DNA from 4 places in the Nocardia sp. NBC_01499 genome. Region 3 is predicted to be linked to each of the others. Evidence: riboswitches for the same ligand, from Rfam matches in the RefSeq annotation. Region 3 holds a riboswitch; each other region holds the start of a gene.
What was found. A riboswitch is a leader RNA that binds a small molecule or an ion and turns the genes downstream of it on or off. The one in region 3 is predicted to bind S-adenosylmethionine.
Positions count from the first base shown of each region.

Region 1: it holds a riboswitch for S-adenosylmethionine, as region 3 does, so the genes downstream of both, OG203_RS27730 (rhodanese-like domain-containing protein) here and OG203_RS39330 (amino acid ABC transporter permease) in region 3, are expected to answer to the same signal.
Region 2: it holds a riboswitch for S-adenosylmethionine, as region 3 does, so the genes downstream of both, OG203_RS19910 (bifunctional o-acetylhomoserine/o-acetylserine sulfhydrylase) here and OG203_RS39330 (amino acid ABC transporter permease) in region 3, are expected to answer to the same signal.
Region 4: it holds a riboswitch for S-adenosylmethionine, as region 3 does, so the genes downstream of both, OG203_RS22980 (aminotransferase class V-fold PLP-dependent enzyme) here and OG203_RS39330 (amino acid ABC transporter permease) in region 3, are expected to answer to the same signal.

Region 1 covers NZ_CP109426.1:6,057,994-6,065,441, reverse strand. The annotation lists gene fgd (glucose-6-phosphate dehydrogenase (coenzyme-F420)) at 1-877, shown strand, start outside; gene OG203_RS27735 (O-succinylhomoserine sulfhydrylase) at 929-2,143, opposite strand; gene OG203_RS27730 (rhodanese-like domain-containing protein) at 2,196-2,612, opposite strand; SAM riboswitch class IV at 2,627-2,743, opposite strand; gene OG203_RS27725 (hypothetical protein) at 2,807-3,253, opposite strand; gene OG203_RS27720 (FAD-dependent oxidoreductase) at 3,592-4,980, shown strand; gene OG203_RS27715 (amidohydrolase family protein) at 5,040-5,912, shown strand; gene OG203_RS27710 (DUF456 domain-containing protein) at 5,925-6,407, opposite strand; gene OG203_RS27705 (hypothetical protein) at 6,693-7,076, shown strand; gene OG203_RS27700 (hypothetical protein) at 7,080-7,442, opposite strand.
Region 2 covers NZ_CP109426.1:4,304,599-4,312,046, reverse strand. The annotation lists gene OG203_RS19920 (TetR/AcrR family transcriptional regulator) at 1-126, shown strand, start outside; gene OG203_RS19915 (homoserine O-acetyltransferase) at 156-1,274, opposite strand; gene OG203_RS19910 (bifunctional o-acetylhomoserine/o-acetylserine sulfhydrylase) at 1,313-2,650, opposite strand; SAM riboswitch class IV at 2,744-2,854, opposite strand; gene OG203_RS19905 (TetR family transcriptional regulator) at 2,906-3,625, opposite strand; gene OG203_RS19900 (MFS transporter) at 3,758-5,254, shown strand; gene OG203_RS19895 (NADP-dependent isocitrate dehydrogenase) at 5,560-6,777, shown strand; gene OG203_RS19890 (MFS transporter) at 7,102-7,448, shown strand, end outside.
Region 3 covers NZ_CP109426.1:8,632,687-8,640,134, forward strand. The annotation lists gene OG203_RS39310 (LLM class flavin-dependent oxidoreductase) at 1-308, opposite strand, end outside; gene OG203_RS39315 (GNAT family N-acetyltransferase) at 305-832, opposite strand; gene OG203_RS39320 (ABC transporter substrate-binding protein) at 837-1,811, opposite strand; gene OG203_RS39325 (amino acid ABC transporter ATP-binding protein) at 1,811-2,578, opposite strand; gene OG203_RS39330 (amino acid ABC transporter permease) at 2,575-3,648, opposite strand; SAM riboswitch class I at 3,837-3,931, opposite strand; gene OG203_RS39335 (hypothetical protein) at 4,346-5,047, shown strand; gene OG203_RS39340 (glycosyltransferase) at 5,051-6,193, opposite strand; gene OG203_RS39345 (LppM family (lipo)protein) at 6,240-6,986, opposite strand; gene OG203_RS39350 (carotenoid biosynthesis protein) at 7,083-7,448, opposite strand, start outside.
Region 4 covers NZ_CP109426.1:5,026,850-5,034,297, forward strand. The annotation lists gene OG203_RS22970 (YbaK/EbsC family protein) at 1-468, shown strand, start outside; gene OG203_RS22975 (flavin reductase family protein) at 643-1,194, shown strand; gene OG203_RS22980 (aminotransferase class V-fold PLP-dependent enzyme) at 1,208-2,527, opposite strand; SAM riboswitch class IV at 2,575-2,688, opposite strand; gene OG203_RS22985 (Pls/PosA family non-ribosomal peptide synthetase) at 3,149-7,063, shown strand; gene OG203_RS22990 (M1 family metallopeptidase) at 7,063-7,448, shown strand, end outside.

The DNA.
Region 1 (7,448 bases), 2.6 Mb from region 3:
GCACAAGGGCGGGCACGCGCCGTTCTCGCTGGCCTGGATGGCCGCGGTCGGCGAGCGCACCAAGCGGATCCAGCTCGGTACCTCGGTGCTCACGCCGACCTTCCGATACAACCCGGCGGTGATCGCGCAGGCCTTCGCCACCATGGGTTGTCTGTACCCCGACCGGATCATGCTCGGTGTCGGCTCCGGTGAGGCGCTCAACGAGATCGCCACCGGGTACAAGGGCGAATGGCCGGAGTTCAAGGAGCGTTTCGCGCGGCTGCGCGAGTCGGTCGAGCTGATGCGCGCGCTGTGGACCGGCGACCGGGTGGACTTCGCAGGCGAGTACTACAACACCGTCGGCGCGTCCATCTACGACGTGCCCAAGGGTGGTATCCCGATCTACGTCGCCGCGGGCGGGCCGCTGGTCGCGCGCTACGCGGGCCGCGCGGGTGACGGCTTCATCTGCACCTCGGGCAAGGGCATGGACCTCTACACCGAGAAGCTGATGCCCGCCGTCGCCGAGGGCGCCGCCAAGGCAGGACGCACCGTCGATGACATCGACCGGATGATCGAGATCAAGATCTCCTACGACACCGATCCCGAACTGGCACTGGAGAACACCCGCTTCTGGGCTCCCCTGAGCCTCACCCCGGAACAGAAGCACAGCATCACCGACCCGATCGAAATGGAGGCCGCCGCCGACGCCCTCCCGATCGAGCAGATCGCCAAGCGCTGGATCGTCGCCAGCGACCCCGACCAGACCGTCGACCTCATCAAGCCTTACCTCGACGCAGGCCTCAACCACCTCGTCTTCCACGCCCCCGGCCACGACCAACGCCGCTTCCTCGACCTCTTCCAGCGCGACCTGGCCCCCCGCCTCCGCGCGCTGGCCTGATCCAACGACAAAGGCTCCACACGTGTGCACCGTGTGGAGCCTTTGTCGTTGCTAGCTCAGAGCGTGGTCGAGGTCGGCGAGGAGGTCCGCTACGTCCTCCAGCCCGACGGAGATGCGGACTACGCCGTCGGAGAGGCCGATGGTGGCTCGGCCTTCGGGGCCCATCGCGCGGTGTGTTGTGGTGGCGGGGTGGGTGATCAGGGATTTGGCGTCGCCGAGGTTGTTGGAGATGTCGACGATGCGTAGGCGGTTGAGGACTTCGAAGGCGCGCTTCTTGGCCTCGTGCGCGGGAGCGTTCAGCTCGAAGGTGACGACGGTGCCGCCCGCGCTCATCTGGCTGGTGGCAAGGTCGTGTTGCGGATGTGATTCCAGGAAGGGGTATTTCACCCAGCTGACGGCCTTGTTGGTCTCCAGGAAGCGGGCGATGCGCAGTGCGGATTCGGTCGAATGTCGCACGCGCAGCGGCATTGTCTCCAAACCCTTGAGCAGCGTCCACGCGTTGAACGGGCTCAGCGCCGGACCGGTATGGCGCATCAGCGTTTTCACCGGACCGTCGATGTAGTCCTTCGCGCCGAGGATGGCGCCGCCGAGCACCCGGCCCTGGCCGTCGATGTGCTTGGTGCCCGAGTAGACGACAACGTCGGCGCCAAGGTCGAAACCACGCTGCAGCAGCGGAGTGGCAAAGACGTTGTCCAGCACCACCTTCGCGCCCGCGGCATGTGCGAGCTCGGTAACCCGGCGCACGTCGACGAGGGTCTGCATGGGGTTCGCCGGTGTCTCGAAGAACACCGCCTGAGTGGGCACCGACAGCGCCGCTTCCCACTGGTCCAGATCCTCGCCGTCGACGAAGACTGTCTCGATGCCCCAGCGCGGCAGGATCTCGTTGCACACCACGAAGCAGGACCCGAACAGGCTGCGCGCGGCCACAAGTCGATCACCGGCGCCGAGCAGCGCGCCCAAAGCGGTGAATACCGCGGACATTCCGCTCGCGGTCGCGAAACACGCCTCGGCGCCGTCGAGCAGCCGCATCCGCTCCTCGAACATGGCGACCGTCGGGTTGCCGTAGCGGGAGTAGACGAAATGCTCGACGTCGCCGGTGAACGCGGCCTCGGCGGCCTCGGCGCTCTCGTAGACGAAGCCCGAGGTCAGGTACAGCGCCTCGGAGGTTTCCTCGAAACCGGAGCGGCGCAACCCACCTCGCACACCCAGGGTCGCGGGGCCGACGCCCTCGGGCAGCGGCTTGTCGAACGCACCACCGGTGATCACGACTGCCTCCCGACAGAGCTCCGCGACAACGCGTCGACCGAACAGCAGCTACTCATGACTGCCGCCAAGGCAATCCGAGGGCACGCCAGCCGCTGCCGCCGCGATGTCCGTCCGCGTCGACCGGGCCTTCGAAGCCCTCCAGCACGTTGTACGAGGTGCCGAACCCGGCCTGCGTCGAGGCGATCGCCGCGCCGATGGAGCGCTGCCCCGAGCGGCACAGGAAGATCACCGGGGCCGCCGGATCGTGTCCGTCGAGCGCCGTGACCAGCTGTTCGGTGAACTCGCCATTGCGCGTCCCGGTCGAATCGACCCACTCGATCAGCACCGTCGGGCGCTCGATCGAACTGGTGTCCGGCACGCCGACGAACTTCCATTCGGCCTCGGTGCGCACGTCGACCAGGACGGCTTCGGGATTGTCCCGCAACAGTTCCCAGGCCTGCTGCGGGGTGATGTCACCGGCATAACTCATCTGGACCCTCCTAGAATCCGCACTTGCCGCGCACAGGTTTGACGCGCGGCCAGGTCGTCACCCGGAGCACCCCACCGCGGAGGAGGGTTGCCGACCAGTATTGCCGGGGCTTGACACTGGTTCTCATGACCTTCTGCTGAGATTGCCTTGATCAGGGTCACCCTGTCAAACGGCTGCTCACGGTATGAGAATGCTCAATTACAGACCAGCCATTTGTCCCCGGATCGGGTCAAATTCCAGGTCGCGGTCGCCTCGTCGCCGTCGACCTTGGTGGTGACCGTCGCCTTCGCGCGGTCGCCATCGACGCTCGGATCGACGAGTTTGGTGATTTCCACGGTCTTTCCGCCGCCGGACCGCCCGGCCAGCGGTGACCGTTTCGGGTCGAAGCCGGGGCAGCCCGCGCCTGGTGGGGGCACCGAATCGGTCTTGTTGGACCCCTCGACGAAGTCGCGTACCGCGGCGGCGATCTTGTCCGCTTCTGTGACATTTTTCTCAGCGGGCGACATCAGCCCGCCGATGATGATCCCGGCGAGCACGAGCACCGCGACGACGGCGGCCGCGATGAACGGTGCCACGGAGCGCTTGTCGGTCTGATCGACCTGGATGACTTCGTCTTCCGCGGCTGACTGCTGCTCACTCATAGGACGATGATCCCTGGTCGGCGGCGGTATCCGGCGCCCGCCCCCGCGCGGTGAGCGAAGTCGACTGCGCCACGCCGGGATTAACGACACCCGTTCCGGTGAACCCAGCGAACGGGTCGCGTGGCATCCATTCAGTTCACGCACCGCACCGGGGCCTACCGTCCCCGTCACCGATAGAATCGCAAGACTGCGGCCTGCTGTCATAGCCGCGGCTGGGGTGGCCACGAGCCGACAACTCCAGTGTCCGCATCGTCAGGTGCAACCAGTCAGCGCGTAACTTAGCCTAGGCTAAGGAGTACGCCGTATTTGTTTCTCGACCAAAAGGGTGCGCGTAAAAGATGACCGAACAGAGTGCAGCTAACCGCCCGCTCCGCATCGCCATCGTGGGCGCCGGACCGGCCGGGATCTACGCCGCCGACGCGTTGATGAAATCCGACGCCGAGGTGAGCATCGACCTGTTCGAGCGCATGCCCGCGCCGTTCGGGCTGATCCGCTACGGCGTCGCGCCGGACCATCCGCGCATCAAGGGCATCATCACCGCCCTGCACAAGGTCCTTGACAAGCCGCAGGTGCGCCTGCTGGGCAACATCGACTACGGCACCGACATCACCCTCGATGATCTGCGCACGTTCTACGACGCGGTCATCTTCTCCACCGGCGCCAACGCCGACCGCGCGCTCGGCATCCCCGGCATCGGCCTCGACGGTTCCTACGGCGCCGCGGACTTCGTGTCCTGGTACGACGGCCACCCGGACGTGCCGCGCACCTGGCCGCTCGACGCGGAGAAGGTCGCCGTGCTCGGCGTCGGCAATGTCGCGCTCGACGTGGCCCGCGTGCTCGCCAAGACCGGCGACGAGCTGCTGCCGACCGAGATCCCGCCGAACGTCTACGCGGGCCTCAAGGCCAACAAGGCGCTCGAGGTGCACGTGTTCGGCCGCCGCGGCCCGGCGCAGGCCAAGTTCACCCCGCTGGAGCTGCGCGAACTGGATCATTCGCCGACCATCGAGGTCATCGTCGATCCCGAGGACATCGACTACGACGAGGGCTCCGAGGCCGCGCGCCGCCACTCCAAGCAGGTCGACATGATCGCGAACACGCTGGAGCAGTGGGCGATTCGCGACGTCGGCAACCGCCCGCACAAGCTGTTCCTGCACTTCTTCGAGTCGCCCGCCGAGATCATCGGCGACGACGGCAAGGTCGTCGGCCTGCGCACCGAGCGCACCCAGCTCGACGGCACCGGCAACGTCAAGGGCACCGGCACCTTCAAGGAATGGGACGTGCAGGCGGTCTACCGCGCCGTCGGCTACCTGTCGCAGAACCTGACCAACCTGCCGTTCGACGACCAGGCCGGCACCGTGCCCAACGAGGCGGGCCGGGTGATCGGCGACGAGAACGCCGACGGCGCCGACCGCTACGTCCCGGCCACCTACGTCACCGGCTGGATCAAGCGCGGCCCGGTCGGCCTCATCGGCCACACCAAGGGCGACGCCAACGAGACCGTCGCCTGCCTGCTCGACGACAGCGCGAACTTCACCCCGGCCGCGCAGCCGGAGCTGGACGCCGTCACCGAGTTCCTGGAGAGCAAGGGCATCCCGTTCACCACCTGGCAGGGCTGGTACCGCCTCGACGCGCACGAGCGCTCGCTGGGCGAGCCGGAGGGCCGTGAGCGCGTCAAGGTCGTCGAGCGCGAAGACATGCTGCGGGCCAGCGAGCCGCACAAGGTCTAGGCCGACTCGCTGTTAGGTCCGCGACAGCGGAAAGACTCGCACTGAGGCATTCTGTACAGGTGTTCGATGCCCATCTCCACATCTTCGATCCGCGGTTCCCGCGGTTCGAGAACGAGGGCTACCTGCCCGGCTCATTCACCATCGCCGACTATCGAAAGCGCATGTCGCGCTTCGATGTCGGCGGCGGAGCCGTGGTCAGCGGGTCCTTCCAGAGCACCGACCAGACGTATCTGAAGGCGGCCCTCGCCGAGCTGGGCGAGGGCTGGGTCGGGGTCACCCGGCTCGACCTTGACGCCACCGACGACGAGATCATCGAACTGGACCGGATCGGCGTGCGCGGCCTGCGGTTCAACCTCAAACGCGCCGCCGCCGACATCACCGGCATGACACTGCAGGCCCTGCGCGCCCATGAACTCGTCGGTTGGCATGTCGAGGTGTACATCGACGGTCAGATGCTCGCCTCGCTGCAACCGGTCATCTCCAAGCTTCCGGTCTTCGCGATCGATCACCTCGGCATGTCCGACGAGGGCCTGCCGTACCTGCTCGACCTGGTCGATCGGGGGGCGAAGGTGAAGGCGACGGGTTTCGGGCGGGTCGCGTTGAACGTTCCCGACACCCTGCGACGCATCCACGCGGTCAACCCGGAAGCCCTGATGTTCGGCACCGACCTACCCGGCACCCGCGCGGGCCGCCCCTTCCAGGATTCCGATGTCGACCTCCTCTGCGACGTGGTCGGCACCGATATGTTCGCCGTCCTGGAGGACAACGCCCGCGCGTTCTATCGGCTCCCCGCCCGGGTCCGCCCGCTGCCCGCCGACCCGGCCCCCACACTCCCCCTGTACACCACCGAACAACCAACCCTGCCCATCCGCCGCGACAGTCTCCCCAAACTCGAAGCGGCGGATACCATCCCGCTGCCGATCATCGAATAGCGGTCGAGTGGGCTAGGTGGCGATCGCGCCGATCAGCCAGACGCCGGTGGCGAGTAGGGCGCCGAGGAGTTCGATGAGCATGGACAGGCCTACGCCTTTGAGGGCGTGGACGGTCGATTGCCAGGCTTGGCGGCCGATGCGGAGGCGGTGGAGTTCGGCGAGGTAGACGCCGAGGACGAAGCCTACGAGCAGGCCTACCACGGGGATGACGAAGAAGCCGATGATGCCGAGGACCGCGCCGAGGATGAGGGAGCGGTTGGCGACGCCCGCGTCCTTCATCTTCCGGCCGGGCCAGGTGTATTTGATGACGCCGGAGATGACGAGCAGGGCGGTGCTGATGGCGAAGACGATCCAGGCGGTGCTGCCGCCGGTCATGAAGGCCCAGACCGCGATTGCGCCGAAGATCAGGATGACGCCGGGCAGGATCGGGACGATGATGCCGAGCAGGCCGACGAGGATAACCAGGCCGACGACTACCTCACCCGCACCACTCATGACCAGGCCTCGTTGGGTTCTCGCATGACTTCCACCTCACCGCACTGCCGCACCGGACGCTCGCCCGAATGTCGCGCTGCTGGGATTGTGTCGTATCGAGTGAGTCGGTGCACGACGGAGGGTGTTCGGAAACGACTGGCAGGTAGCCGGTTTCGTTCGCGCGAAGATTCATTCGCGTGACGCCGGTGCGGAAGATGCTGTTTCACAAGGTATTCCATGATCAACTGGAACATTCCAGCTTTCCATTCAAGAGTGCGTGTAGGCGATGAGGGCTACCATCGGACCATGAGTGGTGACGCCGAGGACGGGCCGTTGTTTCGTGCGGCGTACCGCCAGGCCGACACGTTCGACAATACGGCGAAGCCGGAAAGGTCCAAGGGCGCGCTCGCCCGCCTCGTCGGCTGGGTATCGATCGCCTTTGCTGAAGGGTTCCTGCGTGATCAGTTGTTTGTCGGAACCGTATTCTTCTCGATCATCGTTATCGTAATCGGTGCGACGTCGGGCAGCCCGGCATGGATGGTCGGCTATATCGTTGCCGGAGTAATCGGAATTGCCCTTGTCGCCGTAGCGTTGAAACGTCGCTGGTCACTTGGTCGGCAATGGCTTGTCATTATCGGGGTGATCATCGCCGATGTCCTGCTGATGGCAGCTTTCTGGGGAATCCGCTGACCGCTACTTGTAGAGATCATCGGGGAGCGGATGAAAACTCCCATCACCTGCTATCGATGCCTGTATCGCACCGCTATGTTCCGCGACCATTCGGTTTACATGACTCTCCAGCAAATGTGAATACGCCGACACACCGGAGAAGAGGCCCATCCACGTCTCCGCGCCACTCGATACTAAACCGGCCGCCGCCTGCATATCCGCACCCAATTCCCCACTCGACGCTTTCTCCGTGAGCTGTTGCAGCTCCGCCGCCGTCGGTTGATTCCGCTGCTTGTAGCTGGCGAGATCCTGTTCGGCTTGGTCGATGGCCGCATCGAGCCGGGAAATAGCGGCCCGTATATCGGAGCCGGGAGAACTTATCGGCATGGCTGT
Region 2 (7,448 bases), 4.3 Mb from region 3:
CTGCAGGTCGCGGAGATGCTCGGCCGCCTAGCCGTCAGCGAACCCGACGAATACCCCCGCGAACGCCTCCAGGGATTCGTCCACGCCATCGTCCAACTACTGGTCGGCGCCCCCACCTCCGACTAACCGCGAAAAGTGCTGCGCTCGAGGTGGATTCAGCGGATGGGCTGACGGCTCTGCTGGGCCAATCGCATGGTTTCGGTCAGCAGCTTGGATACCGCCGCGGCTTCGGTGAGGAACCCGTCGTGCCCGTCGCGCGAGTGCACGATCTCCAGTCCGTCGCAGCCAGGTAATCCCTCGGCGAGTTCCTGCTGCGTGCGCAGCGGGTACAGCCGGTCGGAGTCGACGCCGCCGACGACGCACGGCACCGGCGTCGCGGCCAAGGCCGCCCGCACCCCACCGCGGCCGCGGCCGATGTCGTGCCGGTTCATCGCCTCGGTGAGCAGCACATAGGTGGCCGGATCGAAACGCCCGCAGAGCTTGTCGGCCTGATGGTCCAGGTAGCTCTGCACCGCGTACCGGCCGCCGCGCCACGGATCCTCGGCGCCCTGCGCGCTGTTCTCGTACCGGTGGTCGAGCTCGTCCTCGGTGCGATAGGTCAGGTGCGCGATGCGCCGGGCGATGCCCATGCCCGTCATCGGCGCGCGGTCGGTGTCGTGATAGTCGCCGCCCTGCCAGTCCGGATCGGCCTTGATCGCCGCGATCTGGGTGGTCTGCGTGCCGATCTGGTCCGCGGTGGCGCGGGCGCCGACGGCGAGCACCAGCGCGGCGCCGACCCGGTCCGGCGCGCCGACCATCCACTCCAGCACCCGCATGCCGCCCATCGACCCGCCGACAACGGCGGCGAGCCGCTCGATGCCGAGCCGGTCGATCAGCGCCGCCTCGGCGGCCACCTGGTCTCGGATGGAGATCTCCGGAAACCGTGCGCCCCAAGGCTTTCCGTCCGGTGCCAGCGTCGAGGGCCCGGTGCTGCCCTGGCAGCCGCCGAGCACGTTCGTCGCGATCACACACCACTCGTCGGTGTCGAGCGGACAGCCGGGGCCGACCATGCCGTCCCACCAGCCGGGCAGCTGATGGATGTCGTCCGGGTGGCCGACCACGTGCGAGTCGCCGGTCAGTGCGTGCTCGACCAGCACGACGTTGTCCAGCGTGGGGGAGAGCTCACCCCAGCGCTGCACCGCGAGGTGCACCTGCGGAATGACCGCGCCGCTCTCCAGCTTCACGTCTCCGATGGCGATGATGCCGAGCCGCCCGTCCGAGGGTGGCAGGGCCACCCCGGACGAACGGGCGAAACTCGGTTCGGTACTCAATGTCACGTCGCCGCCGCCGCGAAACCGGCCCGCAGATCGGCAAGGATGTCGTCGATGCCCTCGATCCCCACGGCCAAGCGGACCAGGCCCGGAGTGACACCCGCGAGCAGTTGCTCGCCGGGCGTCAGCTGCGAATGTGTGGTCGACGCGGGGTGAATCACGAGAGAGCGCACATCTCCGATGTTAGCCACATGGCTGTGCAGGGCTAATCCGTCCACGAACTTCTTGCCCGCATCGACACCGCCGCGCAGCTCGAAGGAAACGATCGCGCCAGGGCCCTTGGGCGCCAGCTGGTTGGCGCGTTCGTACCACGGCGACGACGGCAGACCCGCGTAGATGACCTTCGTGACCTCCGGCTGGGTGCCGAGGAAGTCGGCCACCGCCTTGGCGTTGGCGACGTGCCGCTCGACCCGCAGGCTCAGCGTCTCGATGCCCTGGCTGATCAGGAACGCGTTGAACGGCGAGATCGCCGCGCCGAGGTCGCGCAGCAGTTGCACGCGCGCCTTGAGCGCGAAGGCGGGCGCGCCGAGGTCGGCGAATACCGCGCCGTGGTAGCTCGGGTCCGGGGTGGTGAAGCCGGGGAAGCGCGACTGTCCCTTCGCGTCGGTCACCGTCCAGTCGAAGTTGCCGCCGTCGACGATTACGCCCGCCACCGCGGCGCCGTGCCCGCCGAGGTACTTGGTCGCCGAGTGCACGACGATGTCGGCGCCGTGCGCCAGCGGCTGGATCAGGTACGGGGTGGCGACCGTGTTGTCCACGATCAGCGGCAGCCCGGCCGCGTGCGCGATGGCGGCGATGCCGGGAATGTCGAAGATGGCGCTGCTCGGGTTGGCGATGGTCTCGCCGTAGAACGCCTTGGTGTTCGGCCGGATCGCGGCCCGCCACTCGTCCAGGTTGTCGGGGTCGCCGACGAAGGACACCTCGATGCCGAGCTTGGGCAGCGTGTAGTGGAAGAGGTTGTAGGTGCCGCCGTAGAGGTGCGGGCTCGACACGATGTGATCGCCGGACGCGGCCAGGTTCAGGATCGCGTACGTCTCCGCGGCCTGTCCGGAGGCGAGCAGCAGTGCGGCGACACCGCCTTCGAGCGCGGCGACGCGCTGCTCGACCACGTCCTGGGTCGGGTTCATGATCCGGGTGTAGATGTTGCCCGGCTCGGCGAGCCCGAACAGCGCGGCGGCGTGATCGGTGTCGCGGAAGGCGTACGAGGTGGTCTGGTATATGGGCAGGGCACGGGCACCGGTGGTGCCGTCGGGTGCCTGTCCCGCGTGCACCTGCTTGGTCTCGAAGGACCACTGCGCGGTGGGATCGACATCGGCCGCGGGCACGGTGGAATCACTCATGAGCTTTGCTCCAAAGGAAAAGGTTGTTCGCCAGAACTACAAGGGTTATCGGGATATGGGCGAAGGACAACAACACATTTCGGGAACCTCCTGAAAGCGCGCTTGCTCTCGACCTTCGAGAGCCCGGTCATCACCCGGAGCACCCCACCGCTGCTGGAGGGTTGCCGTCCAGCAAGCCGGGGCTTCGCGCTGGCACTCATGACCTGAGGGCATCATAACCGGCCGTCGCGCGACGGCCGAAACCTATCGGCGAACTCAGTCCGACGCGCTGGTCCGCGCGCCGCCGCAGACGCGACGGAACTCGTCGAACGCCGCGGTGAAAGAGTTCCGGCCCGCCGCGGCCGCGGCGCGCAGATCGTCATAGTCGAACATGCTCTCGCCGCACTCCATCGCGAGATGGCCGATGAGCTGCCAGGTGCCGAGGATCAGCCGCACCGGGAGCGCGCAGGGTGTGGTGTCGAGTCGTTCGGCGACCGCCGCGGCGATCGCCCTGTTCTTGCTGTCGGCGTGTTCGAGGCTGCGCGCGCTCACCGAGGGACTGCTGCGCACGATCCGCTGCATCTGCTGGAACTGCCGGAACGAGATGGGGCCGCCCGCTGGTTCGTGCACGGCTCGGTCGATCACGTGCAGAAACGCCTTGCGCAGCGATTCCAGTTCGTTGCCGTCGACCGGGAGTTGGCGCAGCGCCTCCGCCACGGCCTGGCCGAAGTCCTGGACCGGGCCGAGGACGATGTCCTCTTTGCTGTCGAAGTACCGGTTGATCGTGCGCGGCGAGACGTCGGCGGCGTTGGCGATCTGCTCGACCGTCGTCGCGTCGAAACCCTGTGTGTCGCACAGGCTCAGCCCGACCTCGATGATCCGCAACCTGGTCTGCTGCTTCTTGCGTTCGCGCAGGCCGGGATTGGCGTTCGGCGCGGCGCTCGCAGGAGTTTCCGCTGCGGCACTCGCGCCCGTCGGCGTCGGTGACTCGAGCATGTGCACACCCTATCGCAACCTAGTGTTTTCGTGTCCGTAACCGTCAAATGTCGCATCACGACATTTTTCTCTTGACGACAAATGTCGGCTAGTGACAGGATAGCCACGCACTTCCTACGATGAGGAGACGACGTGACCGAGACTGCGACAGCAGTAGAAGTTCCGGTAAGAAAGGGCAGTTCGGCACGCTGGTTCGCACTCGGCGTGATCGCGTTGGCCCAGCTCATGGTGGTTCTGGACGCCACCATCGTGACCATCTCGCTGCCATTCGCCCAGCAGGATCTCGGCATCAGCGATGGCAACAAGCAATGGATGCTCACCGCTTACACGCTGATCTTCGGCGGCCTGCTGCTGCTCGGTGGTCGGCTGGCCGACTACCTGGGCCGACGCAGGATGTTCATCATCGGCCTGGTCGGTTTCGCCGCCGCGTCGGCACTTGCCGGTCTCGCGCAGAACGGCGCGGAGATGTTCGCCGGGCGCGCGCTGCAGGGCGCGTTCGCGGCGTTGCTCGCGCCCGCGGCGCTGTCGCTGCTGTCGGTGACCTTCACCGAGGCCCGCGAACGGGCCACCGCGTTCGGCGTGTTCGCCGGCATCTCGGCCGGTGGCGCCGCGCTCGGCCTGATCGCCGGTGGCGCGCTCACCGAGTACGCGTCGTGGCGCTGGTGCCTGCTGGTGAACACCCCGATCGCGCTGCTCGCCCTGCTCGGCGCGCTGGCGTGGGTGGTCAAGGACGTGCCGACGCCGCGCACCGGCGGCTACGACGTGCCCGGCGCGGTCACCGTGACGCTCGGCCTGATCGCGATCGTGTACGGCTTCAGCCGCGCCGCCGAGGACGGCTGGCTGTCCGGCAGCACCCTCGGCCTGCTCGTCGCCGGTGCCGCGCTGCTGATCGCCTTCGTCGTCATCGAACGTCGCTCGGCCAATCCGCTACTGCCGCTGCATATTCCGGGTGAGATCAACCGTGGCGGCGCGTTCCTCGCCGCGCTGCTTGTGCCGATCGCCATGTTCGCGATGTTCCTGTTCCTCAGCTACTACTTCCAGATCACCCTCGGTTACTCGTCGCTGAAGGCGGGCTTCGCGTTCCTGCCTTTCCCGGCCGGTATCGCGATCTCCGCGGGTATCACCAGCGCGCTGCTGCCCAAGCTCGGCCCGCGCCCGCTGATGGTGGCCGGTGCGGTGCTCGGCGTGCTCGGCCTGCTGTGGCTGGCTCAGCTCGGCTTCGGCGACAGTTACGCGTCGAGCGTGCTGCCCGCGCAGGTGCTGATCGCGCTCGGCATGGGCCCGCTGTTCGTCGGCATGCAGACCGTCGCGCTGCACCAGGTCGAGGAGGCGGATTCCGGCGTGGCCAGTGCGCTGCTCAACGCGGCGCAGCAGGTCGGTGGCGCGGTCGGCACGGCTTTGCTGACGACCATCTCGGTGCAGACGGCCAAGTCCTATGCGGAGAGCCATGCCACGATCGACAACCTGATCGCCCGCGCCTCGATCCACAGCTACGACGTGGCGTTCTACGTCGGCGCCGGGTTCTTCCTTGCCGCCGTCCCGGTGATCGCGCTGATGATCAGGGACCGGCCGGAGAACCTGATCGAGGGTTCCGAGGACGGGGCGCGCCCGGTGCACGTCGGAGTCTGATCTCGAAGTAGTACCCCTCGGTCCGCGTATCGCCAGCTCGGCGGTGCGCGGACCGAGGTCGTTGCGGGCGGCGACCTGCGAATTGCGCAAATGACCTACCAGTCAGTAAGTTCGTGGGGTTTCTCACTCGGGGGGCTGCCCGCACACCACGATCATCGGCAGCAGTACGCTTGTCTTGTTTGACCACTCGTCTCGCGGACAACGCGGGGCATATACGTTGTCTGTTGGAACAGCTGGGGTCCGCTCACAAGCGTGTTCACCTGGCCGTGCAATGAGGGCACCATCCTAGGAGGACACGAAGATCCATGTCCAAAATCAAGGTTGAAGGTACCGTCGTCGAACTCGACGGCGACGAGATGACCCGGATCATCTGGCAGTTCATCAAGGACAAGCTGATCCACCCGTACCTCGATGTGAATCTCGAGTACTACGACCTGGGCATCGAGTATCGGGACAAGACAGACGACCAGGTCACCGTCGACGCGGCCGAGGCGATCAAGCGCCACGGTGTCGGCGTCAAGTGCGCCACCATCACGCCGGACGAGGCGCGCGTCGAGGAATTCGGCCTGAAGAAGATGTGGCGCTCGCCCAACGGCACCATCCGCAACATTCTCGGTGGCACCATTTTCCGCGCGCCGATCATCATCTCCAACGTCCCGCGCCTGGTGCCCGGCTGGACCAAGCCGATCATCATCGGCAGGCACGCGTTCGGCGACCAGTACCGCGCCACCGACTTCAAGGTGTATCAGGCCGGTTCGGTCACCATCACTTTCACGCCGGAGGACGGCAGCGAGCCGATCCAGCACGAGGTCGTGAAGATGCCCGAGGACGGCGGCGTCGTCATGGGCATGTACAACTTCAAGGCTTCGATCATCGATTTCGCGCGGGCCTCGTTCAATTACGGCCTGCAGCAGAACTACCCGGTGTATCTGTCCACCAAGAACACCATCCTCAAGGCCTACGACGGCATGTTCAAGGACACGTTCCAGGACGTGTTCGATGCCGAGTTCAAGACCCAGTTCGACGCGGCGGGCCTGACCTACGAGCACCGCCTGATCGACGACATGGTCGCCTCCTCCATGAAGTGGGAGGGCGGCTACGTCTGGGCCTGCAAGAACTACGACGGTGACGTGCAGTCCGACACCGTGGCGCAGGGCTTCGGCTCGCTCGGCCTGATGACGTCGGTGCTGCTGACCCCGGACGGCAAGACCTGTGAGGCGGAGGCCGCGCACGGCACCGTCACCAGGCACTACCGCCAGCACCAGCAGGGCAAGCCGACCTCTACCAACCCGATCGCGTCGATCTTCGCCTGGACGCGCGGGCTCGAGCACCGAGGCAAGCTCGACAACACCCCCGAGGTCATCGGCTTCGCGCAGACCCTCGAGGATGTCGTCATCAAGACCGTCGAAGGCGGCCAGATGACCAAGGACCTCGCGTCGCTCGTCGGCGGCGATCAGGGCTACCTGAGCACCGAGGAATTCCTCGGCGCGCTCGACGCCAACCTGGCCCGCGCTCTCCGCTGACCAGGTAACACCCGGCGCTGGAAGCGAATCCGGCGCCGGGGGATGACTTCACGGGCACCCGCACCACATGGTGGTACGGGTGCCCGGACTGTTTTCCTGGTACCCGATTGGTTCCGAACGGAATTTGCCAGGTCATGGGGCATGACGTGTCCTTAATGCACTTTTTTTACATGCTGACCTGCACGTTTTCTCGTTGTTAGCGTGTCTCAACTCACGTTTACCGGGGAAGCGAAACTGACTTAAGAAGCGTTTCATGGATACGTGACCACTCCCCTCGCCACCCAGGCCTCCGCACGCTCCGAAGCCGCGCGGACGACCTGGCATATGCCTGCCATGCTCGCGCTGGCACTCGGCGGGTTCGGCATCGGCACAACAGAATTCGTCACCATGGGTTTGCTGCCGGACATCGCGCGGGCCATGGGTGTCTCCGAGCCGACCGCGGGGCACGCGGTATCGGCGTACGCGCTCGGCGTGGTGATCGGCGCGCCGGTCATCGCGGCGCTGTGCGCGCGGGTCTCCCGCAAGAAGTTGCTCATCGCCTTGATGGCGGCATTCACGCTGGGCAATGTGGCGACCGTGCTCGCGCCGACCTTCCACCTGCTGGTGCTCGCCCGGTTCGTTTCCGGCCTGCCGCACGGCGCCTACTTCGGGGTGGCTTCGCTGGCCGCCGC
Region 3 (7,448 bases):
CCGGACAGGTTGTCCAGCGTCGAGTAGTCCTCGAAGGCGCGCACCGGGTCGAGCAGGCTCAGCGTGGTGACCGCGGTGAACAGCGTGATGCGGGAGGTGACCGCGGCGATGTGGCTCAGGATCACCGGCGGCGCGGCGGACAGGAACGGATCCTCGTGCCGCTCACCGACGGCGAACCCGTCGTAGCCGAGATCCTCGGCAAGCCTTGCCTGTTCGACGACGTTGCGCAGTCGCTCCCTGGTACCGGGCAGCCGGCCGGTTGTCGGGTCTGGCACCCGGGTGACCAGGGTGAACAGTAGGAACTTCATGCGGTTGCTCCCAGTTCGTCGGTAACGGCGGGCAGATGCTTCTCGAACGGGTGCGGGCCGAGCTCCTCGGCGGGCACGGCCGGGTCGTAGCGCGCGGTGTACCCGGCGGCCAGGTAGAGGCCGACGGCCTCCGGCTGGCGTGGACCGGTGGTCAGGTAGATACGCCGGTAGCCGCGTCGCACGATCTCGGCTTCGAGCTGTTCGAGCACGAACAAGCCGAGTCCCTGCCTGCGGTGCTCGCGGGACGTCCAGATTCGTTTCAGCTCAGCGGTTTCCGCGTCGTAGCGCTGGAATGCGCCGCCCGCGACGGCCTCGCTGTGGCGGGTGACAACCAGCAGCGCGCCGTGTGGTGGCGCGAACTCCGTCGCGGGATAGTCACGTAGCGATGCGTGCATCTCACCGGGGCTGCGGCCGTAGCGGCTGCTGTATTCGACGGCGAGTTCGGCGAGCAGCGGTGCGGCAAGCGGATCGTCCTGAGCGACCTGGTGCACGCGCAACTCGCGTGCCGAAAGCTGTTGTGTCATCGACTCACTGCTGCTTCGGTAGGCCGGGCGGGTTGACCCGCGACTCGGTGACCTGCTCGGTCTTCAGACCCCACCGATCGATCACCTGCTGATAGGTGCCGTGTTCGATGGCGTAGTTCAGGGCATGCTGGACGGCGGTGATCAGCCCGGTGTTCTTCTTGGTGAGCACCGCGATCTCGCCCTGCAGCGCCTCGCCCGCGCCGGAGAAGGTGGCGAGGATCTTGGTCTGGTTCGCGGTGGCCGAGTGGTAGATCGCGGTCGGGTTGGGGCCGATGTAGCCGTCCAGCCGCTGCGAGGCCAGCGCCAGGTAATAGTCGCTGGTCTGCTGGAAGTAGGCGATGTCGATGGGCGCGAGACCGTCGGCGTGATTCTGCTCGTTCCATTTCACCAGCAGCTGTTCCTGGTTGGTGCCGCTGCCGACGCCGATTCGCTTGCCCGCCAGGCTCTTGCGATCCTTGTACTCGAGGGTGCTCTGCTTGGGCACCTCCAGCGCGACGGTGTCGTTACGGTAGGTGGCGAAGTCGTACTTCTCCTTACGTTCCTCGGTCACCGTCACGTTGGAGATGAACGCGTCGACCTCACCGGAATCGATGCGCACGAAGTTCTGCGACCAATCCGCCACCTGCACATCGAGTTTCAGGCCGAGGACGTCGGCGATCAGCGAGGCGAAATCGACCTCGGAGCCGACAACGGTCTTGTCGTCGTTGGCGTAGAAACGCAGCGGCGGCGCGGTGCCGGACGCGCCGGTCACCACCAGGGTGCCTCGATCCCGAATGGCCTGCGGCACTTCGGTGGCGATGCTGTCCACCTTGGTCGCGCGCACGCGGCCGGTCTGGGCGGCGGAGAGGTCGAAGGTGATCGCACCGGCGGGCTGAGCCGCGGACTCCGCCTCGGGATCGGTGCAGCCGGTGGCCAACAGCACGACCGCGGTCGCGGCGACGGTGGCCAGGGCGGAAAGCTTCATCGGGAACCTGTTCATCAGCGGACTCGGGAGAGGAAGGCGCGGGTGCGCGGGTGGCGCGGATTGTCGAGGACTACTTGGGGCTCGCCCTGTTCGACGATGACGCCCGCGTCGAGAAACACCACGGTGTCGGCGATCTCGCGGGCGAAGCCGATCTCATGGGTGACGATCACCAGCGCGGTGCCGCCGTGCGCGAGGTCGCGGATCACGTCGAGGACCTCGCCGACCAACTCGGGGTCCAGCGCGGAGGTCGGCTCGTCGAACAGGATCACCCTGGGGCGCAAGGCAAGTGCCCGCGCGATCGCCACCCGCTGCTGCTGCCCACCGGACAGCCTGCGCGGGTACGCGTCGGCCAGCTCACCGATGCCGACCCGTTCCAACAGCACTCGTGCCTCGGCCTCGATCTCGGCGCGGTCGCGGCGTTGCGCGGAAAGCGGTGCGATCGTGACGTTATCGAGCACCGTCAGATGCGGGAACAGGTTGAACTGCTGGAAGACGAAGCCGATCCGGGAGCGCTGCTTGCGCACCTCACGGTCGGGTAGCGCGTGCAAGGTGTTGCGGCGCAGTCGATATCCGATCAGCTCGCCGTCGATGTGCACGGTGCCTGCGTCCAGCGACTCCAGATGGTTGACCACCCGAAGCAGCGTGGACTTGCCGGAACCGGACGGGCCGATCACCGTGACCACCTCGCCGGAGCGCACGGTCAGGTCGATCCCGCGCAGCACCTCGTGCGCGCCATAGGATTTGCGGACGCCGCGTACCTCGACGGCGGGTGCGGCGGTCATCGGGTCGCTCCTCGTGGTGCGGTGGAACCGGATTCGGCGACCTCGCGCAGCTTCTGCCAGGCCCGCTGGACCGGTGACGGCGGTGGCGTGCGCTGCGTGCCCTTGGCGTAGTGGCGCTCGATGTAGTACTGCGCCACCGAGAGAAGGGTGGTGAGCACGATGTACCAGGCGGTGGCAACCAGCAGCAGCGGTACCACCCGCCCGTTGCGTCCGTAGATCACCTGGACCTGGTAGAACAGCTCCGCGATCGCCATCACCGACACGATCGAGGTGCCTTTGAACAGGCTGATCACCTCGTTGGTCGCATTGGGCAGGATCGAGCGCATGGCCTGCGGGACGACGATGGAGCGGAACTGGCGCACCTTCGGAATGCCAAGTGCGGCAGCGGCTTCCAGCTGACCGGCGTCGACGGAGATGATGCCGGCGCGGATGATCTCGGCCGAGTACGCCGCCTGATGCAGCGCGAGCCCGATCACCGCCGCGGTGAAACCGCTGATCACCCCGTTCACCTCGAAGGTGAAAAACGCGGGGCCGAACGGGATCCCGACCGACAGCGTGTTGTACAGGTAGGCGATGTTGAACCAGAACAGCAGCTGCACGATGAGCGGAATCGAGCGGAACGCCCAGATGTAGCTCCACGAGATCACCCGCAGCACCGGATTGTTCGACAGTCGCGCGATGGCGAGCGCGGTGCCGAGCAGGAAGCCGAGGGCGGTACCCCACGCGGTGAGCTCCAGGGTCACCTTCAGCGAGGCGAGCACCGACTTCGCGGTGATGTACTTCGCGAAAGTCGGCCAATCCCAACCGGGGTTGGTGATCAGTCCGTGGATGAACTGCGCGAGCAGGATGAGCGCGACGGCACTGATCACCCATCGCCACGGGTGGCGCGTCTTGGCGACGGTCGGCGCGGAATCGCCCAGCGCGGTGGCGGATTCGACCGGCGCCGGATCGAGGGCGGCTTCGGCACGGACGGTGGCGCCGGGTTCGCGAGTCGCGGTAGCGACCGGATCGCGGTCGGCGGCGGCGGTAGCGCCGGGTGCTGCGGCATCGGGTGCGGCGGACGCACTCATGTCGAGGTCCTTCGGAAGAACGAACGAAACCGCGCCACATCGGGCCGCGGTCACATCACCCGGCCAGCGACGGGTGCAATAGACTGGCTGCGGGTCAGCCCCGACAGCTCGCGGATGTGACTTTGCATTGATCGATGTGACGGCGGCCCCAACGGGTGCCACGGACAGCGGCGATGATCACTTCGGTTCCTCCATCGGTCCCGGCGGAAGCACCCGCACCCGGTGAACCGGGGGGTTGCTGCGACGTCGACGAGCCAGGTCTCTCGGTCGCTCTGGATGGTTGTCGCCGATCCGGACACCGGACGATGTCAGGGTCGAGCCGAATTATCATGCCCAGCAGGCGAACCCTTGGACAAGGGAAGTAATCACCGTGAGTGTAGATCTTGCCGGGGCCCGGTTTGCCGGGTAAGTCCGATAGCCGGATATACGCTGGCTCAGCGTGATCGGTAGCGGCGTGCGCTCACGTACTCGGGCGGCTCCGCCGGGGAGCAGCATACGGCTTGGTGCGTGCCTCGATATGCGAACCCCGCGAAGTTGCCTCGGATCCGCCGCGATGGTCGCGGTGCTGGAATGACACGCCGATGACTTGCCACAAGCAATACAGCCTGTTCACGGCGTTTGCCGGAGTACCGTCAGCCTTCGATTGCGTCGACGATGAGAAGAGGTCTCCGTGGCCGTGCACCGCCGTCTGACCATAATGTCCGCTGTCGCGACCTGCTCGGTCGCGCTGGCGCTCGCCGCCCCCACTTCGGGTGCGGCACCGACCGTGCCGGGCGTGACCCCGGTTCCGCCCGCCGCGGCGAGCGAGCGTCCCACCCAGACCGGCACCGCCGCGCCGGGCGACCTGTTCGGCGTCTACAACACCGCGATCGATGGCCTGCGCGCGTTCGGCATGCAGCCGTTCCTGTACCCGACCGCGGCCCCGTTCTGCCTCGGCGGCACCTCCCTCGGCCTCGCTCCGGCCGTAGCCGGGGCGGTGCCGGGCCCGTGGCCCAAGACCTCGATCACCATCCCCGGGCTCGACCTGGCCGCCGTCAAGGCCGGGCAGACCATGTTCACCTTCGTCCCCTACGGCCTCGGCCAGGACGGATCGGACACCACCGGCATGCAGGTCGCCTGGATGAACGTGACCAGCGGCCGCGGCGGACTTGCCGCCATGGGCCCGCTGTCCACCGTCTTCGGCGCCATGATCCCCGCCGAAGTCCCGGCCGCCCTGCGCCCCATGGCCGAACGCGCCATCCAGAACTTCTTCGTCGCCGCCCTCCCGATGGGCGGTGTGCGCGCCGTACCCGTCGACACCGGCCAGGGCACCGTGCTCGCCGCGGTCTTCGGCACCGTGGAGAACGGCGGCAAGTCCTGCTTCTTCCTGCCGACGGTGGGGATCACCGAGGTCCCGTAAGTCCTAGGTGCCAGTTATGTTGAGCGTGCGGCCCTTCCAGCTCAGCGCGTCCCGCCGCCGAGCGCGGTGCGAGCGTGCCCACAGCAGTAGGTAAGCGGCCACGGAGAACGGGTGAGCCAGGGCCGCAAGGACATCGGTGCGGGTAATCGGCCCGCCGGTTTCGGTGGAGCGGGCCAGCAGCCTGCCCGTAACGGCGGCTGTGTAGCCCACGACACCGACCCGGCGGACCGCTCCGCAACCACCGACCGCGGCCAGGGGCGGGACCCAATAAGCCAGGGCGGCAAGCGTTCCCACGCCCGCGCCGCCCGCGACGGTGCCGCCGTACGCGGACCACAGCCAGCGGGTGTATCCGGCGTCGAGTTCGGCGGTACCCGCGTACATCCGGGTGCTCGCCATGCGGCCCGCGGCGACGAGAACGGTGGGTTGCCCTGCGCGGCGCAGTGTTCGAGCGATATCGAGGTCCTCGGTGACGCTGGCGGCCACCGCGGCGTGCCCGCCGACGGCGCGGTAGGCGGCGGTGTCGAACACCAGGAACTGGCCGCAGGCAACCGAAGTCGACGGTCGCAGGCTCCGGTTGGCCAGCGAGATCGGCAGCGTCGCGGCCCACGACCAGCACAGCAAAGGCTGCACCAGCGCCTCGGCCACCGACCGGGCCCGCTGCCTCGGCCACGGCGAGACCAGCGCGACCCGCCGCCTGCGCAGTTCGGTGACCGCCGTCGCGACCGCACCCGGTGCCAGCCGCACATCCGCGTCAACGAAGACCAGCACCGGCGTGGCCACGGAGTCGGCCAATCGCGCACACGCGGCAGCCTTCCCGGTCCAGCCGGGCGGCGGGTCGGTGTCATTGCGCAACACCGTGATTCGCGGATCACCACCGGCCGCATCGATCGCTGTCGCGAAGGTGTCATCGGCCGACGCGTCATCGAGGATCACGACGCTCAACCGCGCGACCCCGCGCTGCGCCCGCAGATCCGCGATCAGTCCGGGCAGGCGCGCTGCCTCATCGCGAGCGGGCACGCATACGGTGACCGGATCGATCACCTCGATCGCGGTATCCGCCAGCCGACGCACCGTAATCCGGTTATAGAGCGCGATCCCCGCGCCCACCAACGAGATTCCGGTACCGAGCCACGTCACCTTCACCATCCGGCGAACCGAACCTGGCTGCGGCACAACGTGTGTCGGCTTTCGCTCAGCGGCTCTGCGTGACCGTTTTCCACCAGCGGCTCCAGGACAGCCCGGTGGGCGCGCCCGGTGCGGGCGGGTTCCGGTCCATGTAGGCCATGGTGGCGATGATGGCGGCGACGGCGAGGGTGATGCCGCCGACGATGCCAGCCCAGCCCGCGAAGGAGCGGGTGTTCGGGTCGGCGTAGCTGACCTCGGCGCGCAACGTGGAGACGTCGCCGGCGGGCAGCTTCCACGACACGATGTTGTCACCCTCGCGGTTGCCGTTGGTCTTGGCGACACGGGCCGGGAACGCGATGGTGAACTGCACGTCGGAACCGCTCGGCGGCACGGATTTCAGGTCGACGCGCCCGCTCAGGCTGACCAGGTCGCCGGTGCGCTGGAACTGCATCTGGAACATGCCCTGTGTTTGCTCGGACAGCTGACCGAGCTGGCCGACCTCGCCGAACGACATGTCCTCGAAGAACACCTGGCTGCCAACGTACCCGTCTTGGGTGTAGGGCTCCACCCGCACCTTCGCGGCGAGCGAGTCGGGCGCCTTCAGCTGCGGGCCCTTGTCATTGCCGTCGGTGGGCACGACCGCGGCGACGATCCGACCGGACACCCGGTCGTTGGACGACACGCCCATCGACACCTGCACCCGCAGGCACCCCGCGAGCATGGGCACCAGCATCGCCGCGAGCAGAACGGCCGCGGCGACACGCGCGCCAAGGCGGCGCGTCCGCGGCGACGGTAGTACCGGGGCATCGGGCATCGTGGTGATGGGACTCGGCTGCACGGGGACATCGTGCCAGGCCATCCGTCCAGATGCCCACGCGACGGGCGGAACGAGGCAAGCGATGTGTCTCGGCTAGCCCGCCGGGACGGGTCGCGGGCGGTAAAAGTAGAGGTGGCGAAGCAGCGGGAGGCCGAGCACGCTCAGCCCGACAGCGCCGTAACAGGCCGAAAACGGTAGACCGAGGAAGACGGCGTGCGCGAGCGTCGAACCGAGCCAGGTCCACAGGAAAACGGCCACCGGTACCGCGATCGAGCCGGTTTTCGGTGCTGCGGCGTTCAGCCCCTCTAACAGCCTGTCCAGGCCCACTGACGGACCGGGCGTCGCGCCGACCCCGGCGGCCAGCGGCCCGTCCAAGCCATCTGACGGACCGGGCGCCGCGCGATCCCGCACGGCGAGCAGCCCACCCATGAGCAGCGCCACCGCGAACCAGCCGAGGTA
Region 4 (7,448 bases), 3.6 Mb from region 3:
TCGACATTGCCACCGATCGCCTGCCGAGTCGCGGACACCCTCATCGCCCGAGGCCATCACGGTGTCATCGTGACCCAGCCGGCACCAACCCCCACCGTCGCCGATGCCGCGCGAACGCTCGGCGTCGAGGTGGGCGCCATCACCAGCGCGCTGGTGTTCCTGTTGGACGAGGATCCGGTGCTGCTGCTGGTTTCCGGCGCGCACGAGGTAGATCTAGAGTCCACCGGAAAGCGCCTGGAGGGAACGCTCACCCGGGCACCGGTCGACATGGTGCGCGAGGTGACCGGACAACCGATCGGCGGCGTCGCACCGGTAGGCCACCCCACCAACCTCCCCACCTGGGTAGACACCGCCCTGTCCCAGCACCGCGAGGTATGGGCCGCAGGCGGCCACCCGAACACCGTGTTCCGCACCTCTTTTCACGAACTGGTCCGCATCACCGCAGGCCTCCCCATAGATATCGACTGACTGCCAGTTCCGTGCCAGCTGATCTTTTGCCCACTGATCTCGCCAGCACATGGGTAACTCACCGGGCACGGGCCAACTCCCCCACCCCAATCCCGCCGGTCGCCAACGCCACCCTCCCCGCACCTAGATCTGGCCTGAATACCCGGAGAGGCGGGGGAGCGTAGTTTTGGACGGGTGACCGAAGCAGAACGGCCCGCCACGGATTTCCAGATCCCCGACGATCTGAGCGGGATCACCGCCGAGCAGTTCCGCGCCTCGATGCGCCACTATCCCGCTGGCGTCACCGTCGTCACGCTGAATTCACCGAAGGGTCCGATCGGTTTCACCGCGACCTCCTTCGCGTCCCTGTCGCTGGCGCCGCCGCTCGTCTCCTTCAATATCGCGCACACCTCGTCCAGCCTCACCGCGCTGCTCGACGCCGACTCCGTCGTCATCCATTTCCTCGGCGAACACCAGCACGAACTGGCCCAGCGCTTCGCCCGCACCGCCGAGGACCGCTTCACCGACCGCTCCCTGTGGACCACCCTCGACACCGGCGAACCGGTCCTGCACGGCACCCCCATCTGGCTCCGCGCCACCATCCACCAACTGATCCCCCTCGGCGACCACACTCTCGTCGTCGGCCTGGTAACCCGAGTCCACGACAACACCAACGAATCCCCCTCCGCCGCCCCCCTCCTCTACTACAACGGCCGCTACCACCGTCCAACCAAACTCGGCGACTGAAAGTACGCGGCCGCTAGCCGACGAGGCAGGGGGCGGCGCCGGTGGGGGCCTGCGAGGTGAAGGGGCGGGTTTCGGGGGCGGGGTTCCAGAGGCCCTGGGTGGTGGCGTAGTTCCAGGATGGGCCGGTGTGCACGAGGGTGGCGATGGCTTGGATGAGACGGTCCACGTCGGCGGGGGTGGTGCCGAGGCCGACGCTGGCGCGCAGGGCTCCGTCGAGGTCGAGGCGGGCGAGCAGCGGGTGGGCGCAGAAGCGGCCGTCGCGGACGCCGATGCCGTGCTCGGCGGAGAGGTAGGCGGCGACGTGGCCGGGGACGAAACCGTCCAGGGTGAAGGCGACGATGCCGACGGTGTCGGGGGCGTCGGTCCAGATGCGCAGCAGGTTGACGCCGGGGATGGCGGCGAGGCCGTCGCGCAGCCGGTCGGCGAGCTGATGTTCGTTGGCCGCGAGGGTTTCGGCGTCGATCTCACAGAGGGCATCACAGGCGGCGGCGAGCGCGGCGGCGCCGAGCACGTTGGGCGAACCGCCCTCGTGTCGCTGCGGGGCCGGTGCCCATTCGGCGCCGGTGGTGGTGACCTCGCGGACCGCGCCGCCACCGGCGAGGTAGGGCTCGGCGTTGTCGAGCCAGTCGCGGCGGCCGACGAGCACGCCGGCGCCGAACGGCGCGTACAGCTTGTGGCCGGAGAACGCGAGGTAGTCGATGCCGGTGTCGCGCAGGCTGATTCGCCGGTGCGGCGCGAGCTGTGCGGCATCGACGATGATGCGGGCGCCGCACTGGTGAGCGATGGTGGCAAGGCGTTCGAGCGGCAGCACCTCGCCGGTGACATTGGAGGCGCCGGTCACCGCGAGCAGCGCGGCCGGCTTGCTGCACAGCTCGGCGACCAGCCGTCCGATGGTCTCCTCGACGGTGGCCGCGGCCTGCACAACGCGACGGCCGTGCCTGGTCCACGGCAGGAAGTTGGCGTGATGCTCGATGTCGAGCACCACGGTGTCGCCGGGCACGCAGGACGCGAGCAGGTTCAGCGAGTCGGTGGTGTTGCGGGTGAACACCACCACTTGATCGTCGGCCGCGTCGAGGAACCGGCTCACCGAACCGCGGGCGGCCTCGTAGCACTCGGTGGAGATCCGCGAGGCGTAACCGGCACCGCGGTGCACGCTCGCGTAGAACGGCAGCAGCTGCTGCACCCGGTCGGTGACCTGGGCCAATGCCGGTGCGCTCGCGGCATAGTCGAAGTTGGCGTAGGTGGTCGTCCCGCCCTGAACGAGCGGCACCTGGAGGTCGTCACCGGAAACCCGGGCGAGGGGGGCACAGTTCTGAGCAACCACAGCAGTCATCACGAAAATCCCGTCGACTCTGGGACTCGTCATCAGAAGATTCATCGAGTCCGCGCTTGCCGCACCCGGTCGGGCGTCGGCCTGGTCGTCACCCGGAGCACCCCACCGCGGAGGAGGGTTGCCGACCAGCAAGCCGGGGCTGAACGCTGGTACTCATGACCTGACCCGAGATTGGCAGATCCGCCCCCGAGCTGTCAACTGTTTCTGATCTCCAAGGCCATCGGCGCCGCGTGTCCGGACTGCCGTGTCCGTTCGCTCGGCATTCACCGCGGCTGTCGTCTCCGCGGCCTGATCGATCCGGTCCGAAACGCCCTGAGCTGCAAGATCACCGGGCCGATGAGGGGAATCACATCGGCGCGCACAGCGACCTTCTGGCGAACTCGCCCGGTAACCCGCCCACCAGGCATTGCTTCGGCGCGCCCGACGGAAATCGCCACGACCTGCAACAACCCCGCCCGCGGCCAGGGAACCTGGAACAGCGCCGGTGAACAACAAACGTCGACAACCCCGAGTACCGTGGACAACTGGTCACCGTGGTGTTTGCCCACTGGTAACCCAGCTATGACACAAACAACACCAGGGAAGTGCGAGGCAGGTCGAATGGGAGGTGGGCAGGGCGTCATGCTCCAGCCACAGGTTGATGTGACGGTTGATCCCCTATTACGGACCGCGCACACGCCACCGGCCCGGACCCTCGTCGACATCCTGACCGCGACCGCGCTGACCCATCCCGACGCACCCGCCATCGACGACGGCGACGTGGTGCTCAGCTACCTCGAGCTCGTCGTCGAGATCGAGAAGACCTTGGCCAGGCTCGCCACCGCGGGCGTGCGACCCGGCGACCGGGTCGGCGTGCGGATGCCGTCGGGTTCTCGCCAGCTCTACCTGACCATCCTCGCCGTCCTGTACTCCGGCGCCGCCTATGTGCCGGTCGACGCCGACGACCCGGACGAGCGGGCCCAGCTGGTCTTCGGCGAGGCGCAGGTCACCGCGATCGTGACGGCGGCTGGCATCGCGACCACAGCGGCGGGAATCCGTGCGGCCGAAGACAATCCGGCCGACGCGCGAACCAGCACCCTGCCGACCCCCGCCGACGACGCCTGGATCATCTTCACCTCCGGCTCCACCGGAACGCCGAAAGGTGTTGCGGTGACCCATCGCAACGCCGCCGCGTTCGTTGACGCCGAGGCCAGGCTCTTCCTGCCGGACGCCCCGATCGGCCCAGGCGACCGTGTGCTCGCCGGACTCTCGGTCGCCTTCGACGCCTCCTGCGAGGAAATGTGGCTGGCCTGGCGCAACGGCGCCTGCCTCGTGCCTGCCCCGCGCGACCTGGTCCGCACCGGCGCCGATCTCGGCCCGTGGCTGGTTCGCCGGGAAATCAGCATCGTCTCGACCGTGCCGACACTGGCCGCGACCTGGCCCGCCGAGGCGCTGGACGCGGTCCGGCTGTTGATCTTCGGCGGCGAGGCCGTTCCGCCCGAACTCGCGGAACGTCTTGCCGGCAACGGCGATACGGATCGCGAGGTCTGGAATACCTACGGCCCCACCGAGGCAACAGTGGTCGCCTGCACCGCGCTGCTCGACGGCACGTGGCCCATCCGGATCGGGCTGCCGCTCGACGGCTGGGACCTCGTCGTCATCGACGCGGCCGGAAACCCGGTCGGCGAGGGCGAATCCGGCGAGCTGGTGATCGGCGGCGTCGGCCTGGCCCGCTACCTCGATCCCGCGAAGGACGCCGAGAAGTACGCGCCGCTGCCCTCGGTCGGCTGGGAGCGCGCCTACCGCAGCGGCGACCTGGTCCGCAACGACAGCGCGGGTCTGGTCTTCCTCGGCCGTGCCGACGACCAGATCAAGCTCGGCGGCCGCCGCATCGAACTCGGCGAGATCGACAACGCGCTGCAACACCTGCCAGGCGTCACCGGCGCCGCCGCCGCGATCCGAACGACCAAGGCGGGCAACAAGATCCTGGTCGGCTACCTCACCGGAACCGGCCCCGATTTCGACAGCAAGGCGGCCAGAGCCCAACTCGCCGAACAACTTCCGGCGCCGCTGGTCCCCCGGCTCGCGGTGGTCGACGAACTGCCGACCCGCACCTCGGGCAAGGTCGACCGCAACGCGCTGCCCTGGCCGCTGCCGAACAACACCGATGACGACGACAGCGATCTGACCGGCACCGCGCAATGGGTTGCCGGACTGTGGGATTCGGTGCTCGGCGGCGAGGTCACCGACCTCGACGCCGACTTCTTCGACCTTGGCGGCGGCTCGCTGGCGGCGGCCCAGATGGTCACCGCGCTGCGCGCGCGTTATCCACAGATCACCGTCGCCGACCTCTACGACCACCCCCGCCTCGGCGCACTGGTGGAACTGCTGGAACAGAGCACACCGGCCGTCGCCGTCGAGGAGCGCGTGGTGCGCCCGACACCGCGGCCCGCCCAGTGGGCGCAGGTGCTCGCCACCATTCCACTCACCACACTCACCGGCCTGCAGTGGCTCACCTGGCTTGCCATCGTCGGCAATATCGCGGCCTGGTCCGGCTCGCTGCCGTGGCTGCCGCAGCTGTCCTGGTGGTGGACGCTGGTGGCGTTCCTGCTCTTCATCTCGCCCCCAGGCCGGATGGGGATCTGCGTTGTCGGCGCTCGACTGCTGCTGCGCGGCGTCGAACCCGGTCGATACCCGCGCGGCGGCTCGGTGCACCTGCGGCTGTGGGCCGCGGTGCGCCTGTCCGAGGCGAGCGGTGCCGAAAACCTCTCGGGCGCACCGTGGATGGTGCCGTTCGCGCGTGCGCTCGGCGCCAAGATCGGCAAGGGCGTCGACCTGCACACCCTCCCGCCGGTGACCGGCATGCTCGAACTGGGCGACGGCTGCAGCGTTGAACCCGAGGTCGATCTGTCCGGCTACTGGATCGACGGCGACGTCGTGCACCTCGGCCCGATCGCCATCGGACCGGGTGCGGTGGTCGGCGCCAGATCGATCCTGCTGCCCGGCACCAGAATCGGTAAGAACGCCGAGATCTCGCCGGGCTCCGCGGTATCCGGCAAGGTCAAGGCCGAGCAGGAGTGGGCGGGCTCGCCTGCCGCGAAAATCGGTAAAGCACATCATCGCTGGCCGGGGCACACGCCCGATCGCGCGGCACACTGGGTGGCGATCTTCGGCATCACCTCGATGGCGTTGGCCGCGGTACCCATCCTCGGCATCGGCGCCGGTGGCCTCTTCATCGCCTGGTTCATCCGCGACACCCGCACCCTCGCGGGCGGTTTGGGCCGCGCCTTCGCGATCCTGCCGGTCGCGACGCTGCTCAGCCTCGCGGTGTACGCGGCGATCACCATCATCCTGGTACGACTGCTCAGCTTCCGGTTGCGCGAGGGCTATCACCCGGTGCGCAGCCGGACCGGCTGGCAGGTGTGGTCCACCGAACGACTGCTCGATTCCGCGCGCACCTTCCTGTTCCCGCTGTACGCGAGCCTGCTCACGCCGATCTGGCTGCGCCTGCTCGGCGCGAAGATCGGCCAGGGCGTCGAGGCGTCCACGGTGCTACTGCTGCCCAAGTTCACCACCGTCGCCGACGGCGCGTTCCTGGCCGACGACACCATGATCGCCAGCTACGAACTCGGCGGCGGCTGGCTGCGCATCGGCGAGGCGAAGGTCGGCAAGCGGGCCTTCCTCGGCAACTCGGGCATGACCGCACCGGGTCGTCGGGTGCCGAAAAACGGTCTGGTCGCGGTCCTTTCGGCCGCACCGTCCAAGTCGAAGGCCGGCTCGTCCTGGCTTGGCAGCCCGCCGGTGCGGCTGCGCCGCGCACCGGAAAGCTCGGACACCGCACGCACTTTCGATCCGCCGCCGAAGCTGCGGATCGCGCGCGGCATCGTGGAAACCTGCCGCCTGGTGCCGGTGCTGGTCACCTTCGCCATCGGGCTCGGCGTGCTGTTCACCCTCGCCTGGCTCGCGCAGCACCTCGGCCATTTGGCCACCGCGCTGCTCAGCGGACTGGTGCTGCTGAGCGCGGGCGCGCTGGCCGGTGCGGTGTCGGTGGCCGCGAAGTGGTTGCTGGTCGGCCGGATTCGCACCGAGGAACATCCGCTGTGGAGTTCGTTCGTGTGGCGCAACGAGGTTTCCGACACCTTCGTGGAAACCGTTGCCGCGCCGTGGTTCGCGCGCGCCGCGACGGGTACACCGGTGCTGAACCTGTGGCTGCGCGGACTCGGTGCCAAGATCGGCCGCGGGGTATGGTGCGAGTCCTATTGGCTACCGGAGGCGGACCTGGTGACACTCGGTGACGGCGCGACCGTTGAACGCGGCTGCGTCGTGCAGACCCACCTCTTCCACGATCGCATCATGTCCATGGACACGGTGACCCTCGGCGCGGGTGCCACGCTCGGCCCGCACTGCGTCGCGCTGCCCGCCTCGACCATCGGCGAGGGCGCGACCATCGGCCCCGCCTCGCTGGTCATGCGCGGCGACACCGTTCCCCCGTCGACTCGCTGGTGGGGCAACCCGATCGCGCCCTGGTTCGGAGGCGACCCGGGAGCGGCCCGCTGATGCCGGACAAGTTCTACGAGGCGCCCATCGACGAATACCTGCCGCAGAACGGAAATCGGGGCTACCGGGTATCGCGGTACGAGCTCGACCTCACCTACAAGGTGTCGAGCAACCGGTTGGCCGGCCGCGCCGAGATCACCGCGGTGAGTACCGCTGTGCAGCCGCGCTTCTCGCTCGATCTATCCCAGGCCCTCACCGTGTCGAAGGTGTTCGTCAACGGTGCCAAGGCCGCGAAATACACCCACCAGCGCGGCAAATTGGTGATCACGCCGCAGCAGCGGATTCCGGCGGGCGGGGTGCTCTCGCTGGTCGTCCAGTACGCCGGTGTGCCTCGGCCGGTGCGCGGACCGTGGGGCGCGGTCGGCTGGGAAGAGCTCACCGAGGG